Regions from separate parts of the Thalassotalea crassostreae genome, predicted to be linked through region 2. Evidence: predicted binding sites of a transcription regulator. Region 2 holds the regulator's gene; each other region holds the start of a gene.
The links. The regulator FNR, encoded in region 2, switches genes on or off when oxygen is low (the NO sensors DNR and NnrR bind a similar motif). The targets are predictions, from matches to a motif close to TTGATCTAGATCAA.

Region 1 (3,286 bases), 1.5 Mb from region 2:
GACAAAGCGCCAATACATATCCACATTGCCGAGCAGCAAAAAGAAGTGAATGATTGTATCGCGCATTACAATAAGCGTCCGGTGCAATGGTTGCTTGATAATATGCCGTTAGATCAACATTGGTGTTTAATCCATGCAACTCATATTGATGAACAAGAGGTAGACGGCATCATCGCAAGCTCAGCGATTGCTGGCATCTGTCCGACAACAGAAGCGAATTTAGGCGACGGTATCTTTCCAACCACTGAATTTATGGCCAAAGGCGGTCAGGTTGCCATTGGTTCAGATAGTCATATTAGCGTATCTGCTATTGAAGAAATTCGTTTACTTGAATATGCACAGCGTTTGATCAAACAGCAAAGAGCGATTTTGGCAAACAACAAAACTCGTTCGGTGGGTCAAAATTTGTGGCAACATGCTGCTAAAGCAGGGGCATTGTCGACAAGTTGCAATAGTGGTGAACTGGCTATTGGTAAACAGGCGGACTTATTGGTGCTTAACTCTGAACAAACACGATTATTCGCAAATCAAAACAAGAATTTACTTGATTCATTTATTTTTGCTAGCCAGCAAAATCCAATAAATGATGTGATGGTCAATGGCCAATGGCAGATTCAAAATGGTGAACATAAGCTGCAACAACTTAGCGCTGATGCCTTTGCAAAAGCGCTTAGAGATATTGCTGGGAATTGTGCTTAACTAATAATATTGAAGTTAAACTGAAGGCCCTGGAACGAATGTTTTAGGGTCTAAATACTCGGTATTGATCTATTTTGTCACACACCATCTTTAAGTGTTCGCGCCTTAAGCGTCGGTTCTCTTGACCCTCTTCACATGAAGATGTGTAAAATCCTTTTAACACTTCTCTAGATTCAGTTATTTCTTTCAAATAAGCCACCTCTTGCTTAGAGAACTTTTTCATTTCTTTATGCAAGCTGGTGTATATTTTAGACGGTGCTACGCGAGCTTTGGTATCTACAATATCCATAAATTTTTCATCAGCTTTGGTTGCACTTTCTTCAAACCATTCATTTAATTGTTCATTTGGAAAAAAATGAAGGTAAACAGCGATAGCGACGATAATGATAATAATATTTTTCAGCATGATTTTAATTTCTGGCCGATAATTGAGTGTATGGTTACATCATAACTAATTTTAACGAAATGTTAAAAACTTAATCTAAAACAAATTTTTAAACTTATTAGATGTTATACTCTAATTAATTTAACAATAAGATATTCAGGGTATTCACGTGGCAGAAAATCAGGCGAATAAGCCAGCGAAAACGGCACCTAGTAAAACGATTCCTGTTAAAAACATTAAAGTTCACAAGCCTAAGAGCGGCGCTGTTGAGCAGTATAAACCTCGCGATCAGATTTATGTGCGCAAGGTAAAAGGCTTTTATCAAGGCATTCGCCGTAAAATGAATATCCTATTTATGGCAGTATTCGCTCTTCTTCCTTGGCTTCATTTCAACGGCCAACAAGCGATTTTATTTGATATTGGTGAACAACGCTTTAATATTTTCTCTCTTACTCTTTGGCCGCAAGACCTGACATTATTGGCTTGGATATGCATCATTGGCGCATTCTTACTATTTTTCGTGACTACTTTTATTGGTCGAGTCTGGTGTGGTTATTTATGTCCACAAACCGTGTGGACGTTTATCTTTATGTGGTTTGAAGAAAAATTCGAAGGGGCGGCAAATAAACGCAGAAAGCGTGATCAAAGCCCAATGAATTTTGAGAAATTTTGGCGCAAGGCGGCAAAACATAGTTGTTGGATCGGATTTTCACTACTTACAGCAATAACCTTTGCCGGTTATTTTACTCCGATGCGCGAGTTGGCGGTCGATTTCTTCACCTTTAATGCTACGTTAACAATCACTTTAGTGATATTTTTCTTTACCTTTTGTACTTACGGTAATGCCGGTTGGATGCGCGAAGTTATGTGTTTGCATATGTGTCCGTATGCACGTTTTCAATCTGCAATGTTTGACCAAGATACGTTAACGGTTTCCTATGATTACAATCGTGGTGAAAGTCGAGGTCCACGGGGAAGAAAGGCCGACCCTAAAGAGCTTGGTCTTGGTGATTGTATCGACTGTAACCTCTGTGTTGAAGTTTGTCCTACCGGTATAGATATTCGCAATGGTTTGCAATATGAGTGTATCAACTGTGGCGCTTGTGTTGATGCCTGTGACGGCGTTATGGATCGAATGAAATATGATCGAGGTCTAATTAGTTACACCACGGAAACCAAACTTAAAGGTAAACATGTACATATTTTACGCCCGAAACTGTACATGTATGCCACGGTTTTAATTGTAATGTGTGGCTTCTTTATTACCGATTTAGCCACTCGTGTACCATTACAAATTGATATTATTCGCGATCGAAATACCTTAGCCCGCGAGAATATCGACGGCCTTATCGAAAACGTATACACATTAAAAATACTCAACAAGTCACAAATCGATTCGACCTATGAAATTGAGGTAGAAGGCCTAGAAAATTATACTTGGCAAGGTGAGAATGTGGTGACAGTGAAAGCAGCTGAAATTGACACCATTGCAATTAGTCTCGCCGTAGACCCTGTTGATATAAAAGGTTATATGACTGACATTTCTTTTGTTATCCATCAAGTAGAGCCTGCGGATAATGATGTTATTATCAAGCAAAGCAGCGTATTCTTTAACAAGCGCTAATTCATTGATAAAAAATAGGTATAAATGAGCGATTTTAGCTTTAAGGAATTGACTCCTGAGACCATTATAGATGGTCTCGAAGAACATGGTTTTTCAGTAGCAAGCGGCTTATTAGCGCTTAATAGTTATGAAAATAGGGTGTACCAATTTCATGATGATGACCGGGTTAAATTCGTTACCAAATATTATCGACCGAATCGCTGGAGCCTTGAGCAAATTCAAGAAGAGCACGATTTTGCTTTAGAACTACAAGATGCTGAATTGCCTCTGGTAGCGCCAATCGTAAAAGACGGGCAAAGCATCTTTAGCCACAAGGGCTTTTACTTTGCCGTGTTTCCTTGTCGTGGTGGTCGCATTTTTGAAGTAGATAATCTTGACCAATTAGAATGGATGGGACGTTTTATTGGTCGTATTCATGCAGTATCAAGTACTACAGATTTCAAAACGCGGCCAGAAATTAATACCCAAGAATTTTTATTCCAAGCAAAAGAGATCATTAAAGATTCTTCTATGCTTAGCAGTGGCCTAGAAAAACCTTTCTTTACTATCCTTGACCAAGTCATTGACATTGCTGACAA
Region 2 (3,286 bases):
TATCCCTGTTGCTCTGGTCTTTACGGCGATTGCCATTTATTTGTTTTTCTGGGCGGTTAAAACAGAACAATTTGATGATCTTGAGAAACAAGGCATGAGCATTCTATTTGACGATGATAAGCAACAAAACAACACTCGCGAAAATAATCAAACCTCTAGCAACGAAGAACTAGAAAAGAAAAAATGAGCTTAGACTTTTTATCGGCATTTTTGATTGGTTTAGCGGGTGCAGGACACTGCGTCGCAATGTGCGGTGGCATTACCACAATGTTGACGTCATCAATTGCCGGTGAACGTAAGCTAAACTTTTCGTTACTTTTAAGCTATAACTTAGGACGCATCTCTTCCTACGCTATCGCCGGCGCTATTGCTGGTTTAACAGGCTCGTTAGCGGCAAAATCCATCGGCGATCATATTATTTGGCTTAAAGTTATTGCTGCAGTCTTTGTTATATTACTTGGTCTATACATTGCCAAATGGTCATTCTTATTAAATCGTGTTGAGGCCATTGGTTCGTATTTATGGAAGTACCTACAACCATTCTCGAAACGATTTATACCGGTAACAAATATCAAGCAAGCATTGGGGTTAGGTGCAATTTGGGGATGGTTACCCTGCGGCCTTGTGTACTCAACCCTTACATGGTCTGTAGCAAGCGCTGATTGGCTAAATGGCGCATTAATTATGGCTGCCTTTGGTTTAGGAACGTTACCCGCTCTATTAACTTTAGCGTCAGGATTTGCATTTATCACCACAACCTTACGCAGTGACATTTTTCGAACCCTAACCGCTCTACTTCTAATTGCATATGGCGGTTATTCATTAATGATTGCTCTACAACAAATATTTTAGTAAAATTTAACGATTAATTAATAGTTTATAGAAGTTAGTAGTTATGCCTCAAACAATCCCGGTTGCGAATAATATTAAGTGTCAAAATTGCAGCATAAGTGAATTGTGTCTTCCTTTTAGTTTAAATGAATCAGAGCTTAACTTACTTGACGACATCATTTCTCGTAAAAAACCGATTCAAAAAAATACACAAATATTTAAAGCCGGCGAAAACCTTCATACGCTCTATGCCATCCGTTCAGGTACTTTTAAAACGTTTATAATTTCAGAACAAGGTGAAGAACAAATCACTGGTTTTCACTTAGCTGGTGATTTAATGGGATTCGATGCGCTTTCTAAGAAAAAACATCCAAGTTTCGCGAAAGCGTTAGAAACGTCAATGGTTTGTGAGATCCCATTTGAAGTATTAGATACGCTATCTAATAAAATCCCTAAGCTTAAAGCACAAATGATGAATTTAATGAGCAACGAAATACTCTGCTCTAGCGAGATGATTTTATTATTAAACCGTAAAAATGCCGAAGAGAAACTTGCTACATTTTTAGCAAGTTATGGCCATCGTTTAGGTAGTCGTAATTTATCAAATATGGAATTCAACCTGCCGATGACTCGCAGTGAAATTGGTAATTATATTGGCTTAACAATTGAAACTATTTCTCGTTTAATGACAAGGTTTCAAAAAGAAGGCCTTATTAAAGTCGAAAATAAGTTTATAACGATTATTGATAAGGACGCGTTATACCAACTTGCAGGCTTTAATAAATAGCCGAGGACTAACTCTTTACATAAGGCACCTAAACGGTGCCTTTTTTGTGTTTAAAATCACATAATCTTTTAAAATATTTGATACGAATCAATAAGCTATGATTATTACTATTTTTAATGCTAACAAATTTGTAACAATCAATAGAAGCGATTAAGCTTAATATACCGTTTATTTATACAAATTCTCGTTAATTAAGGCCAGACTCATGGAAAGTTATCAAAATATCCTCGTTGTTATTGACCCGACTACAGAAGACCAAAAAGCATTGGCAAGGGCATGCACCCTTGCGAGCAAAACCAACGCAAGGATTACTGCTTTTTTAACTATCTACGACTTTTCATACGAAATGACCACAATGCTGTCAGGTGAAGAACGAGAGGCAATGCGAGAAACTGTAGTTAATGACAGAGAACTATGGCTCAAAGACCTCATTAAAGACATGCCGTGTGATATTAGCACTAAAGCGGTATGGCACAACCGACCTTTTGACGCGATATTAAGTGAAATCCGTGATAATAACTTCGATTTAGTAGTAAAAAGTACTCATGAACACCCTGCACTGCAGTCAGTGATATTCACACCAACGGATTGGCATTTAATTCGAAAATGTTGGGTACCTTTATTACTTGTTAAAGAACATCAATGGCCAGAAAATGGTCATGTACTTGCTGCCGTTAACGTTGGTAGCGAAGAACTCGAGCATCAATCGCTAAATAACAAAATTACCGAAGAAGCCCTTAATCTTAGTAAGTTGATCACCGCAGATACTCATTTTGTTAATTCTTACCCTGGAACACCTATAAATATTGCTATAGAAATTCCGGAATTTGACGCCAATGAATATAACCAAGCAATGAAGAACCATCACCGCGATGTAATGCGAGAACATGCTGATAAATTTGGCATTGATTATGATTTTCTGCACGTTGAAGAAGGATTACCAGAGGATGTTATTGAAAAAGTAGCTAACGACATCGATGCAGAACTCGTCATTCTTGGTACAGTGGGTCGTACAGGTCTTTCAGCTGTACTTATCGGCAATACTGCTGAGCATGTAATAGACAGACTTAACTGTGATTTATTGGCGTTAAAGCCTGACGGTTATGAATCACCATTCTTGAAATAACCAATTCATTATATTTATTGCGACTATTGCTTAACAATCTATCCAAACACCCCGTGTGATTACTCCAGTTTTATCACACGGATCACTAACATTTAACTTATCGTTAACCTTAAAATAACCGAGTCCTACTTTGCCTGAGCACTTTGCTCAGGTATAATGCGCGCTTTTTAAACTTAATCATAAATGCAAAGGCTTCAAGCATGTCTATAGACGTTAGCACCGAGAAAAGCGACGAAAAGTTAGCTAAAGCAAAACTTAGCAAATTAGAGAAACGATTTCGTCACAATGCAGGTAAAGCGATCAGCGATTACAACATGATCGAAGACGGTGACAAAGTTATGGTCTGTCTATCAGGTGGTGCTGATAGTTATACGATGCTTGATATATTGTTAAAATTGAAGGCCTCTGCACCGATTCATTTTGATATTATTGCGGTCAACCTAGATCAAAAACAACCAGGCTTTCCAGAGCATATTTTACCTGCTTATCTAGAGGATTTAGGTGTCCAATACCACATAATTGAAGAAGATACTTACGCTATC
Region 3 (3,286 bases), 1.7 Mb from region 2:
TGATCAAACAGAGTTATTGGAACAAGAATTACTAGCGATAGAAAGTAACCAAGAGCTACAAATTCTTGCCGCTAAAGTAGACGCAGGCGAAGATGTTTCTGAGCAAGAAGCTGAATTACTGGCGACAAGCCTAGAACGTTACCAACAAATTATTGACCAACTTGATTTAGCAGGTTCAGATGAAACTGAACAAGAAGCTATTGAAAATTCGGCAAGTGACGACGAAGACGACCTACTAGATAAACTCGACGACTTAGATCTATCTGAATTTAAATAACAGGCTAAAACATGACAACAACCATGATTCTATTATTGTGCGTGGCTGCCGTTGTGATTTTTTCACTGGCAACCTATGCAACAGTCTTATTGCTTAAATTACGCGAGCAAAATAAGCAACAACTTGCATTGGCGGAAGAGCAAAGACTCAAACATAACGCTAAAGACTTGAAAATCATCAATTCAGTAGTGTTAATTGGCAAAGCCATGGAGCAAGAGCAGTGTGAGATTTCAGAAGGGTGTTGGCGATTATCTGTGTTGATTGAATCTATGGAAAATGGCTCAGAAGAAATACAAACTCAATTTCCTGCTATATTTAAGTTATATAGTAAAATCAAACATATGCCGATTTTAGATGCTCGTAAAGAGTTAACTAAGAAAGATAGGTTAACTCTTGACTTAGAGCGTATGGGCCATGAACAAGAATTTGAGTCTGCGGTAATGTTGGATGTTAAAAACCTAGTTCCTTATGCTGAGAATTTACAACAGGAGCTAAATCAACAATAAAAATAGAAAGGGAGCTGAATAATGTCTGAGCAGCTGAAAAGTGAATTCACCAAACGCATTATTGAATTACAATCTAGAGTTTCGTCAATCCATGAAGACTTTGCCGACGGAAGAGCCGCAGATTGGTCAGAACAAGCCGGTGAACGTGAAAATGATGAAGTGTTAAACGCACTCGAATCAGAAGCTAAGATTGAAATCCAGCAACTTTCTAATGCCATTACTCGAATCGACAATGGCTCCTATGGTGTATGCATGGATTGCGGCGAAGAAATCGCGGCCAAACGATTAGAAGTTCAACCATCAGCGACCAAATGTATACAATGTGCAGACTAGTTCTGCACCAATCCAGTTAAACCAATTTCATCGCTTTATGCATCTGCAAATGTTAATCAATTGCTAAATGATTGCGCTCGATCAATAAAAAATTATGTCGTTTCGATAGAATGACAAACTTAAAATAGTAATAGGTTTGTTTGATGTCATCTAAAATGTTTTCCCCTGAATTATTGTCTAAATATAACGTAAGCGGCCCTCGCTATACCTCTTATCCTACGGCGCTTGAATTTCATTCAGACTTTTCTGAAAATGATTTTGTGCAAGCTGTTGAAAATTCAGAAAATAACAATTTGTCTCTCTATGTTCATGTGCCATTTTGTCATAGCCTTTGCTATTACTGTGGTTGCAACAAGATTGTTACTCGTCATAGTGACAAAGCAGATGAATACCTCGATTATTTGTTTAAAGAAATTGAATCGAGAGCACCTTTATTCAAAAGCCATAAAGTAAAACAGTTACATTGGGGGGGCGGCACACCAACATTTTTAACCAAACAACAAATCAGTCGATTAGTTGATAAGTTAAAGTCGAGTTACGATTTTGATGAACAGTTAGAAATGAGCATTGAAATTGACCCAAGAGAAATTGAATTAGATTTAATCGACCACCTATACGAAGTTGGTTTTAATCGTATCAGTATCGGTGTTCAAGATGTTGATACGAAAGTTCAAAAAGCGATTAATAGAGAGCAGAGCACAGAGTTTATTATTGATCTAGTTCAACGTGCTAAGGCTGTTGGTATCAGCTCGGTTAATATCGATTTAATTTATGGTTTACCCCATCAAACACCGGAGACATTCGCCAACACTATCGCTGCGGTTAAATTAATTGATCCAGACCGAATTTCATTATTTAGTTACGCCCATCTACCAAGTCGCTTTGCGGCACAACGCAAAATCCGTGACCAATGGTTGCCAAATGCTGAGCAAAAATTAACATTGATGCAATACGCCATTGAGTCGTTTTTAGACTTGGGCTATGAATTTATTGGTATGGATCATTTTGCAAAACCTAACGATGAATTGGCGATTGCTCAACGTGAAGGAAAATTGCACCGAAATTTCCAAGGTTATACGACACTTGGAGAATGTGATTTATTAGCGTTAGGCGTGTCTTCTATTAGCGCTATTGGTCAAAGTTTTAGTCAGAATAGCAAAACCTTAAAAGAATATTATCAAGCAGTTAATGAAAAAGGTAACGCCCTTGAAAAAGGTATTGCGACCACAATTGATGATACGATTCGCGCCCATGTGATCAAAGAGTTGATGTGTAATTTCAGTATTAATAAAATTAGTGTCAGTGCTCTTTATAACATTAGTTTTGATGACTACTTTGCTGACGACTTATTAAGCCTTAATACTTTTATTGAAGATGATTTGGTAACGATCACCGATGATGAAATTATTGTTGCTGAAAAAGGACGCTTATTGATCCGTAATATTTGCATGTCGTTTGACGCATATTTAAAGACGAAATTACATCAACAACGATTCTCTCGTGTGATTTAATATTCATAATTCAGTGCTGACAGTATTAGTCTGTACTGACATCACCTAAACAAAAGCTAGAGCCAGCACTGTGAATAAGCAATTGCTGGCTTTTTTCATGTTCTACTATATCGGCTAATTCTGCCCACTGATAAAACACATTACGATGAATGCTCGCCATTAGATTACGACGAATGTTGATACTCAATTGGCCATTACTATCGATAACCAATGGATGTTCGTCATTAAGTAAAACCCGATCACCTAAGTTCGTTGTCAATTCCATCGTTGCAGGCTCTATATCTTCAAGCCATTGCCAAGACGTAACCACAAAAGGTAACTGTTCTACCTTAATCTTAATTTTCTCTACTGGCGTTACCAAAAAGTATTCGTCGTCTTGATATTTTATCACGCTGGCAAATAGCTTTACTAAGCGTAACCGTTCAATGGCGCTGCCGTTATAGTGCCAATCACCATTTGCTTTGATAATAATATCTATCTCACCGCAATATGGTGGATCCCACTGTTCAACTGGAGGAAAGGCGCTTTCTTGGTCGGCAAGTTGCTTACGGATACTTTCAAGAGACATAGTGGTGTTTGATAGTAGTTAATTGGTAGATTAATTATAGCACTCGCCACGTTTGGCTCGTGCTATGCAAAATTAAGCAGCGAAATGGGTA

Region 1: a site for FNR is predicted at 1,176-1,189, ahead of ccoG (cytochrome c oxidase accessory protein CcoG). Genes of this name have one in related genera too.
Region 3: a site for FNR is predicted at 1,188-1,201, ahead of hemN (oxygen-independent coproporphyrinogen III oxidase). Genes of this name have one in related genera too.

What each region holds. Positions count from the first base shown of each region.
Region 1 is NZ_CP017689.1:3,638,517-3,641,802, reverse strand. It holds gene LT090_RS15710 (formimidoylglutamate deiminase) at 1-699, shown strand, start outside; gene LT090_RS15705 (hypothetical protein) at 743-1,105, opposite strand; gene ccoG (cytochrome c oxidase accessory protein CcoG) at 1,254-2,708, shown strand; gene LT090_RS15695 (serine/threonine protein kinase) at 2,733-3,286, shown strand, end outside.
Region 2 is NZ_CP017689.1:2,097,288-2,100,573, forward strand. It holds gene ccoS (cbb3-type cytochrome oxidase assembly protein CcoS) at 1-187, shown strand, start outside; gene LT090_RS09115 (sulfite exporter TauE/SafE family protein) at 184-852, shown strand; gene fnr (fumarate/nitrate reduction transcriptional regulator Fnr) at 896-1,618, shown strand; gene uspE (universal stress protein UspE) at 1,824-2,744, shown strand; gene ttcA (tRNA 2-thiocytidine(32) synthetase TtcA) at 2,945-3,286, shown strand, end outside.
Region 3 is NZ_CP017689.1:3,760,595-3,763,880, reverse strand. It holds gene LT090_RS16220 (GTPase-activating protein) at 1-277, shown strand, start outside; gene LT090_RS16215 (DUF2489 domain-containing protein) at 289-783, shown strand; gene LT090_RS16210 (TraR/DksA family transcriptional regulator) at 805-1,116, shown strand; gene hemN (oxygen-independent coproporphyrinogen III oxidase) at 1,260-2,627, shown strand; gene LT090_RS16200 (DUF1285 domain-containing protein) at 2,653-3,195, opposite strand; gene LT090_RS16195 (sensor domain-containing diguanylate cyclase) at 3,268-3,286, opposite strand, start outside.